4 regions of the Blastococcus sp. SYSU D00669 genome follow, and region 1 is predicted to be linked to each of the others. Evidence: riboswitches for the same ligand, from Rfam matches in the RefSeq annotation. Region 1 holds a riboswitch; each other region holds the start of a gene.
What was found. Region 1 has a riboswitch for cyclic di-AMP ahead of ACI8AF_RS20150 (M23 family metallopeptidase). Riboswitches for the same ligand answer to the same signal wherever they lie in the genome.
Positions count from the first base shown of each region.

Region 2: linked by a shared signal. The riboswitch ahead of ACI8AF_RS06070 (C40 family peptidase) and the one ahead of ACI8AF_RS20150 (M23 family metallopeptidase) in region 1 are both predicted to bind cyclic di-AMP.
Region 3: linked by a shared signal. The riboswitch ahead of ACI8AF_RS23210 (hypothetical protein) and the one ahead of ACI8AF_RS20150 (M23 family metallopeptidase) in region 1 are both predicted to bind cyclic di-AMP.
Region 4: linked by a shared signal. The riboswitch ahead of ACI8AF_RS22980 (hypothetical protein) and the one ahead of ACI8AF_RS20150 (M23 family metallopeptidase) in region 1 are both predicted to bind cyclic di-AMP.

Region 1 is NZ_JBJGZV010000032.1:43,008-45,197, forward strand. It holds gene ACI8AF_RS20150 (M23 family metallopeptidase) at 1-1,088, opposite strand, end outside; cyclic di-AMP (ydaO/yuaA leader) riboswitch at 1,100-1,245, opposite strand; tRNA gene ACI8AF_RS20155 (tRNA-Ala) at 1,414-1,487, opposite strand; gene ACI8AF_RS20160 (hypothetical protein) at 1,576-2,190, opposite strand, start outside.
Region 2 is NZ_JBJGZV010000005.1:130,285-132,474, forward strand. It holds gene ACI8AF_RS06060 (protein-tyrosine phosphatase family protein) at 1-724, shown strand, start outside; gene ACI8AF_RS06065 (hypothetical protein) at 721-915, opposite strand; cyclic di-AMP (ydaO/yuaA leader) riboswitch at 1,246-1,335, shown strand; gene ACI8AF_RS06070 (C40 family peptidase) at 1,371-1,880, shown strand; gene ACI8AF_RS06075 (lytic transglycosylase domain-containing protein) at 2,067-2,190, shown strand, end outside.
Region 3 is NZ_JBJGZV010000044.1:8,452-10,641, forward strand. It holds gene ACI8AF_RS23205 (cation diffusion facilitator family transporter) at 1-327, shown strand, start outside; gene ACI8AF_RS23210 (hypothetical protein) at 351-1,217, opposite strand; cyclic di-AMP (ydaO/yuaA leader) riboswitch at 1,424-1,579, opposite strand; gene ACI8AF_RS23215 (TetR/AcrR family transcriptional regulator) at 1,763-2,190, shown strand, end outside.
Region 4 is NZ_JBJGZV010000043.1:6,590-8,779, reverse strand. It holds gene ACI8AF_RS22985 (FAD-dependent oxidoreductase) at 1-465, shown strand, start outside; cyclic di-AMP (ydaO/yuaA leader) riboswitch at 676-825, shown strand; gene ACI8AF_RS22980 (hypothetical protein) at 1,015-1,788, shown strand; gene xylB (xylulokinase) at 2,113-2,190, opposite strand, start outside.

The DNA of each region.
Region 1 (2,190 bases):
ATCTGCTGCCCGGCCGACACCACCTGGCCGGCGCTGACGAAGAACCGGTTGACGTGCCCGTAGAGGGTGATCGACCCGTCGCCGTGCTGCACGTAGACGGCCTGCCCGAAGCCGTTGGCGGCGCCGGCGTGCAGCACCGTCCCGCCCTCGGGCGCGTAGACCGGCGTGCCGATCGGCGCGGCGATGTCGACACCCTGGTGCATCGTCCCCCAGCGCGGCCCGTAGCAGGAGGTCACCCGGCCGACCGTCGGGGGGACGGCGCCGCCGCCGGCCGCCGCGGCGGCGACCGTCTGCGCGGCGGCCTGGGCCGCGGCCTGCTCGGCCGCCTCCCGCTCGGCGAGGTCGGCGTCCGGGTCGCTGGAGCCGGTGGCGGCCAGCAGCGCGATCTCCGCCTCGCGGAGGGCGGCCTCGTGCGCGGCCTTCTCGGCCACCGCGGCGTCGTAGGACTGCTGCGCGGCGGTCAGCCGGGCGGCCGCGGCCTGCTCGGCGGTGGCGGCGTCCCGGGCGAGGGCGTCGCGCTGGGCGACCGCCTCCCGGGCGACCTGGTCGGCCTGCTGCTGCTGGGCCTCCACGACCTCGTGCTCGGCGAGCGTCTCGGCCCGCTCGTCGCTGAGCAGGTCGAGGGTGAGGGCGCGCTGCAGCACCTCCTCGGGACCCCCCTCGCCGAGGAAGACCATGGCCGAGCCCATGGGGTGCTCGCCCATGTAGCTGCGCCGGCCGAGGTCGGCGACGTCCTCGCGGGTCTCGGTGACCGCGGCGGTGGCCGCGGCGAGCTCGGCGGCGGCCGTCTCGGCCGCGGTCTGCGCCTCGGTGAGCGCCGCCTGGGCCTGGATGCTGGCGTCGGAGGCGGCCTCGGCCTCGACGGTGAGCCGCTGCAGCTCCGTCTCGGCGGTCGCCACGAGCGCCGTCAGGCGGGCCACCTCGGCGGCGGCGACGCGGGCGTCGTCCGCCGGTGCGGCCTGGGCGTGGCCGCCCGACAGCAGGACGGCGAGGCTCACGGCGACGGCCACGATCCCGGACTCGGAGGTCCGGGAACGGCGCTTGTTCGTGTTCTGGGCAGGGCTGTGCGGGCGGTGCAGGGTCGCCAAGACCGGCGGGCTCCTTCTTCCTCGCCGCCTACCGGGTTAGCTGACGGGTTCGGGCGGGAAGACGCCCTACCTGCGCACCCCCGTGCGCGCAGGATTCACCCCAGAGGAACCATGGGTCCCCGGTCCGACCCGAGGGTCGGTTCGGCGGGGCCGGCCAGTGCCCAACGGGTTGCTGGGACGTGGTGCAGCCGGACCGCCGGGAACGGTACCCCAGATCACGGCGCGATCACGAACCGAGAGCTCACGCCCCACGAGCCACACCGGGAACCACCCGGAAGACGACGACGCCGCCGGGGCGGGTGCCCCGACGGCGTCGGCGGAAGGGTGGAGCTGAGGGGATTTGAACCCCTGACCCCCTCGATGCGAACGAGGTGCGCTACCGGACTGCGCCACAGCCCCTCGGACGGAAAGACTACCTTCCGCCGGCGGCCCTCCTGCAGGGGCCCGCCGCGAGCTCGCGAGCGGTGGGGGGCAGGAGGGCCCGTTCTCAGCCGTTGACGACCCGGGCCGGGCGGTACTCGTCGATGTCGGCGAAGCCGATGTCGTCGTCGTCCAGGCCCACGACGGCGCTGTTCTGCCAGCCGGCCGGGGCCGCGGTGCGGGCGGCCACGACCCGGCCGGGCCGCAGCGGGTGCACCGGGGCCAGGGGCAGACTGGGGTGCGGCAGCGACGGCAGCGCCTCCTGCACGCCCGTGGGCTGCTCGGCCACGGCCGGCACCGCCGCCGGCCGGCGCTCGCTCGCCCGCGGAGCGGTGGAGGAGAGGAACGCCTCCCGGGCAGCCTGCCGCGCCGCCCGGCGGGCGGCGAGCCGCTCGCGGCGGGCGGTCCGGCGCAGCACCAGCACGTAGCCGACGACGGCGAGGTCGAGCAGCAGCTGCGCCGGCCACACCCAGGCGCTCACCAGCAGCGCACCGGCCAGGCCGAGCAGCGCCAGCGCGACCAGGGCCGCGAGGGTCCGCCGGCGCAGCTTGTGCACGTCCACCTTGAGCTCGCCGGTGGCGTGCAGCGCCTCGCGGTCGATGGCGACCCGCTCGGTGTCGGCGGTGACCACGGGGTCCACCGTGCGCCGCCGCTGCAGCGTGCGGCCGGTCGAGGCCAGCCC
Region 2 (2,190 bases), on a different contig from region 1:
GTTCGAGGCGCTGCTGGCGCGGCGGCCGCCGGCGGTGCCCGAGGAGCTCTGCCGGGCGCTGGGCGGGGAGCCGGTGCCGCTGCCCGGCGCCGACTTCGCCGGGGTGCTGCGGCAGGTGATCGACGCCCGCGGGGACGCGGTGGCGGCGGGGGGGCTGGCCGGCGCGGTGTTCGGGATGGCCGGGATCCCGATGCGCTGGTCGTCGTCGGTGGTGCACGGCGTGGTCGACGGCCGGCCGGTCGGCCTGGACGAGCTGCTGGACCTGGCGCCGGTGCTCGACGGGCGGGAGCCGCGGCCGTTCGAGGGCGGGGTGCTGCCCCGGATCGGCCCGCGCGAGGTGCTGCCGGGCATCTGGGCGGGCAACCTCGACGGCGCCCGGTCCAGCGATCCCGACTTCGCGGTGATCTCGCTGTGCCGCGTGGGTCGGCCCTTCGGGCACCAGGTTCAGCGGATGGCCTACCTGGCCGACGACGAGTTCAACACCGAGTTGGACGTCGTCCTCGAGGACGTGCTGGCCGACATGGCCGCGCTGCGCGCCGAGGGCCGGCGGCTGCTGGTGCACTGCCACGGCGGGGCGTCACGGACCGGGCTGGTGCTGCGCGCGTGGCTGCGCCGCACCGAGGGCCTCTCGGCCGACGAGGCGACGGCGCGGGTGGCGTCCCGCTGGCCGTACCTCGGGCTGTGGAACGCCAGCTTCACGACCGCCCTGGAGCGGATGCGCTAACCCGTCGGGCCGGTGGCGTCGGAGATGCCCGGCGCCTTGGCGTCGGCGCCTTCCTCGACGTCCTGGTCGCCCGGCACCCGGGTGACGTCGCCCGACATCGGGCCCTGCGCGGCGCGCGGCGACTGCTCGGGTGCGGCGGACACCTGCTCCTGGTCCTCGTTGCGGGTGCCACCCTGCGGTCCCTGGGTCATGACGCTTCGGTGCCCGGCCGGCCAGGCCCCAAACGGTGCCCCTCCGGCAGTGATCGCCTACACCGCGTGCGGCCACGCGGACGTGGCCGAGATCGTCCGACCTGCGCTTTTCCCGGGCGTCTCCGGGCCGACTTCCCGCGTCGCCGGTGGTCGGGCAGGCGTGTCGGGTGGCAGGACGACGCCGGGCACACCGTCGACCCCGCTTTGCCACGTCCTCCGCGATCTTCCTAGCGTCGTCGCGTCCGACCGGGCCGCACCGGTCCCCGAGACCGTGGGGACACCCGCTCGGACGCCGCCGAACCGGGCGGCCGGCCGCGCGCCGGCACCCGGGCCGGGGACCCACCGCAGTCATGGGGTGAAGCGCGACGACGACGTCGCGCCGGGCAGGTTCTCCCGCCCGAACCCGTCAGCTAACCCGGTAGGCGGCCACGGAGAACAAGGAGAACCCGTCGTCGATGACGACTGCACACACGTCTCTCGCACGCCGTCTCACCGGTCCCGCCCTCGCCGTCGCCGCTGCGGCGGGGCTCGTCCTCACCCCGGGCGTCGCCTCGGCCAACACCGCGGCCCCGGCCGCACCCACTGCCACCGCGGCCGCGGTCGCCGCACCCAACGCCGCTGCGCAGACTGCGGTCGACACCGCGCTCGCCCAGCAGGGCAAGCCCTACGCCTGGGGCGGCGCGGGGCCGAGCTCGTTCGACTGCTCCGGCCTGGTCCAGTACGCCTACGCGGCCGCCGGGGTGAGCCTGCCGCACTCGTCGCGCACCCAGTCGACGCTGGGGGCCCCGGTCGACCGGGCCAACCTGCAGCCCGGTGACCTGGTGTTCTTCTACAGCCCGGTCAGCCACGTCGGCATCTACATCGGCAACGGGCAGATGGTGCACTCGTCCACCTACGGCAAGCCGGTCAGCGTCGTGGACGTCGACTCGGTGCCGGGCTACAACACCGCCCGCCGGATCGTCTGACGCCCCTCCGGTGATCATCGGCGGGTGGCTGCCCGTCCCCGCGTGCCGGGCAGCCACCCGCCGATGATCGACGGCCTCGTTTTCACCCCCGTTCACCCGCTCGTCGCGCGGACACCCCTTCCGCGGGGCGGGAGGGGCGCGGTTCAGTGGAACCGCCAGGTCCGGTGACGGCGGTAGGGGCAGCCCGTGGGAGTGCGGCACGCGTCGGCGGTGCTGACCGCCGGGCTGACCGTGGCCGCGCTGATCGCGCTCCCCCAGGGGCTCGCGCCCGCAGCGGCTCCTGCGGCTCCCCCGGCACCGGCCGACTCCG
Region 3 (2,190 bases), on a different contig from region 1:
CTGTCGCTGCTCCGGGAGACCGTCTCGGTCCTGCTGGAGTCGACGCCGCCGGGCCTCGACCTCGACGAGGTGCGCCGGCGGCTGCTCGAGGTGCCGCACGTCGTCGAGGTGCACGACCTGCACGCCTCGCAGATCACCAGCGGCCTGCCGGTGCTGTCCGCGCACGTCGTGGTGGAGGACTCCTGCTTCCACGACGGCCACGCACCGCAGATCCTCGACCGGCTGCAGGCCTCGCTCGCCGGCGACTTCGCCGTCAGCGTCGAGCACTCCACCTTCCAGCTCGAGTCACCGGCGCACGCGTCCCACGAGCTGACCGCGCACGACTGACCCGCCTCCGGGCGGGGTCGCGGTCAGCCCCGGTAGTTCACGTGCACGTGGTCCATGTGGTTGGCCGTGGCACCGCCGCGGTCCTCCATCGTCGACCACGAGCCGCCCGGCGACTGCAGGATCCGCTGCTGCCAGATGATGTAGTCGACGCCGAGCTCGTCCCAGTGCGCGATGTGGTAGTCGACGATCGCGTCGCCGAGCGCGGCGTCGGTCAGCACCATGTAGTCCAGTGCGAGCCCGGAGGGGTGACCGCCCGGGTCGGCCGCGCTGGCCCGGGTGCCGCCCAGGGTGATCGAGCCCGCGCCCGGCACGTTGGTCACCACGGCGTCGGCGGCGCGCTGGACGACGGCCTTGTGCGCCCCGGCGGTGTTCCTGATGACGGCGACGCCGGACGGCGCGGCGGTGCTGGAGGAGACCGCACCGCCCTCCTCCTCGACGGCGGCGGCCTCGGCAGCGGCGGCGGCGGCCGCCTCGGCGGCGGCCTGGGCGGCGGCCGCGGCCTGCGCGGCGGCGGCGGCCTCGGCGGCCTGCCGGTCGAGCACGGCCTGGTCGGCGGCGGCCTGGGCCTGCGCGGCGGCGGTCTGCGCGGCCTCGCGGGTGGACCGGCTGGCGGCCAGGTCCTCCAGCGGCGCGAGGTCCACCTCACGCGCCTCGAGCGGTCCGGACTGCGCGGTCAGCCCGAGGGCCTGGGCGACGGCGACGGACTCGCTGGACCCGGCCTCGGCCTGGGCTGCCGGGTCGGCGCCGAGGAGCACGTTGACGAGGACGGCGCCGGCGGCGGCCACGCCGAGGTAGATGCCCGGTCGGCGCGCCGGGACGGGCACGCGGCGGCGGGAGCGGGCGGTGCGACGCCCGGCGGCGCGGCCGGACGAGGTGGTGCGGGGATCCATGGGGGAACTGCTCCGAGAGGTGTGCTGGGCGCAGGCCGCCCGGACGGGGCGGGACTGCGGCGGGTGGGCCCGGGACGCGGCGTCGGGCGACGGCCGCGCGGGTGCGGTCGCGGGGTGGTCAGCTGCGCGGGCGCACCCGGGTCCGGCGGGACCGGGCGGAGCAGATCCGTGCGGTGGTGCTGGGGCACGCCATCGGGGCGGCTCTCCGTTCTTCCGATGGCCGCCTACCGAGTTAGCTGACGGGTTCGGGCGGGAAGCAGCCCTACCGACCCCGGCCCTCGACGGGCCGCGGGTGCGGATTCACCCCAGTACTGCGGTGGGTCCCCGGCTCGCCCCGGAGGGCGACTCGGCGGCGCTCGCCCGGTCTCCCCTGCTGGGGATGTGACGGCCGGGACGGGCGGGAGCCACGGTAGCCACGTTATGCAGCCGTGACAATCGGCGGCGTCGGAAACCGTCAGGTCGCGCCGATCGGTGTGAGCGACGTTACCGACCATTTCGGTCGGTTCGCCTACCGAAATGGTCGGCCCGGTCCGTACGGTGTCCCCGTGGCACGACCGTTCCGTCAGCGGATCGACGAGGGCATCGTCGACCGCGCGGCCGCGCTGTTCGCCCGTACCGGCTTCGCGAAGACCTCCGTCCAGGCGGTCGCCGACGCCGTCGGGCTGTCCAAGGCAGGGCTGCTGCACCACTTCCCCAGCAAGGACGCGCTGCAGGAGGCCGTGCTCGCCCAGGCCGCCGCCCTCGGCCGGCGGGTGCTGGACCAGGTGGGCGACCTGCCGGACGGTCCCGCGCGGGACCGCCGGGCGGTCGAGGTCGTCGTCGACGTCGCCCTCGCCCACCCCGGTCTGGTCGCCCTGCTCCTGGCGCCGCTGACCAACCGCGAGGTGGACACCGCCGTCCCCGAGCTCGACGCCGTGGGTGCCATGGCCCTGCAGGTCTTCGGCATCGACCCCGAGGAGCCGGTGTCGGAGCG
Region 4 (2,190 bases), on a different contig from region 1:
CTGGGCATGGAGTTCCAGGCCCCGCTGCCGGGGCTGATCGACGCGACCCGGCCGGAGGACGTGCAGCGCTGGGTGCTGCGCGACCGGCCGGCGCTGAAGCAGTGGTCGAAGGGGCGGGCCACCCTGGTCGGCGACGCCGCCCACCCGACGTCCCCGTACGCCGCGTACGGCGCCGGCATGTCGATCGAGGACGGCTACTTCCTCGGTGTCGCGCTGCGCGGGGTCGACCTCACCGACGCCGCCGCCGTCGCGCGGGCGCTGCAGTCCTACGAGGAGCCGCGCAAGCCGCACACCGCCACGCAGGTGCAGATGGCCTGGGTGCTCGGCAAGGTCTTCCACCACGCCCCCGCGCCGTTGCGGCCGCTGCGCGACTTCGTCTTCGACCACACGCCGTTCCTCCAGAAGGTCGCCGGCGACTCCAACCCCCGCGAGATCAACGAGCAGCTCGCCCTGATCGAGGGCTGACGCCGTCCGCGGGAGAAGTTTTTCCGGGCCCCTGCGCGTCGCCTGCCGTGCCGCGGTGACCAGCGCGGACCCCGCAGCACGCCGGCGCCCGACCCCCCCGATCCGGCCGGATCCGTCTGCCGCCGAGTGGTCGCGGGTCCGGCACGGTCCTACGGTTCGGACGTCCGGTCGGTCGCTCATCCCCGCCGGGGAGTCCGACCGGGTGCCGCCGAGTCACGTCCGCCACGGTGGGCGCGAGCCGGGGACCCACCGCACCAGTGGGGTGAATCCCACCCGCCGGGCCCAGCCCGGACCGGGTGGGTAGGGCGCATCCCCGCCCGAACCCGTCAGCTAACCCGGTAGGCGGCCACGGGAAGAACGGAGAACCACCCCACGGTGCGCCCACGGGCCCCTTCCGCGCCCGCGAGCACCCCTTCCTGCGGTTCCTCGCAGCGCACCTGAGCCGGCACGAACTCCGCACGGCGCCCTCCTCCAGGCCAGCCCGGCCTCCGACCGGACCGCACGGCCACTTCCGGCCGCTCGGCGCTCCGGTGGGTGCCGTGCGCCCACGTGGGCCGCACCGCGGCCCGGTACCAGGAGCACATCTCCATGCACCTCAGCACCGACCCCACCACCCGATCCGCCCGCCGCCAGGCCAGGGGCCCCCACGGCGCGGCGCCCCGGCGCCGGACGGTCCGCGGCCTCGCTGTCTGCACCCTCGCCCTGTCCTTCACCCTGGCAGGACCGGCGGTCGCCCAGGCCGGCGACCGCTGGGACCGCTCCGGCGGCGACGGCGACTGGAACCGCTGGTCGCAGAGCTGGTCCGGCCACTGGTCCGGGGGCGGGTCCGGGTCGGCCGCGCCCGCGCCGGCGGCACCGGCCCCGGCGGCGCCCGCCCCCGCGGCGCCGGCACCGGCCGCACCGGCGCCGGCCGCACCGGCTCCGGCCGCACCGGCTCCGGTGCCCGCGCCGTCCGGCTTCGCGCCGGCCGCCCTGTCCGGCGCGCCGACCGGCAGCTCCACCGCCTACAGCGCCTGGGCCGCGCACGTGCGTCCCGTGATCGCCGAGGTCGTGCAGCAGTGCGGGGTGTCCACCGTCCTGACCCGTCCCGGCCACTCGCCCACCCAGGCGCTGGCCGCCGACTTCATGGTCTACAGCGACCGGGCCAAGGGCGACGCGGTGGCGGCGTACGTGATCGCCAACGCCGCCCGGATGAACGTCGAGTACGTGATCTGGCAGCAGCGGATCCACCTCATCGGCGGCTCCGGGTGGCAGGCCATGGCCGACCGCGGCTCGCCCACCGCCAACCACATGGACCACGTCCACGTCGCCTTCCGGCCGTGACCTGACGAGGGAGGCCTGACGAGAAGGCACTCCGTGCACGGGCGCGCGGCGTGTGCGCGCGTGTCCCGTGCACGGAGTGCCTTCTCGACGAGACGGGCGACCTGCTGGTCGGGAGGACCCAGGGGGCACTACACGGCCCCGGCGCGGGGGCTTCACGGCCACGCCGGGGCCGGTTCGACCCCTGGACTGCCCGCTACCCTGCGTGTCGAAACGCTGCGTGCAGCGTGTCGGCGACGTTTGGCGGGCGGGGCGCACCCGAGAGCACGCCCCGGGGCCCCGCCCGCCGTCAGCATGCGACAGCCGGATCCGTTCCGCAACAGATGTCTAGGACGTCTGGCGGACCGCCGTCAGTCCGCGGACCTCGGCGTACCGCTCGCGCACGAACGGCACGGGGTCGGCCTC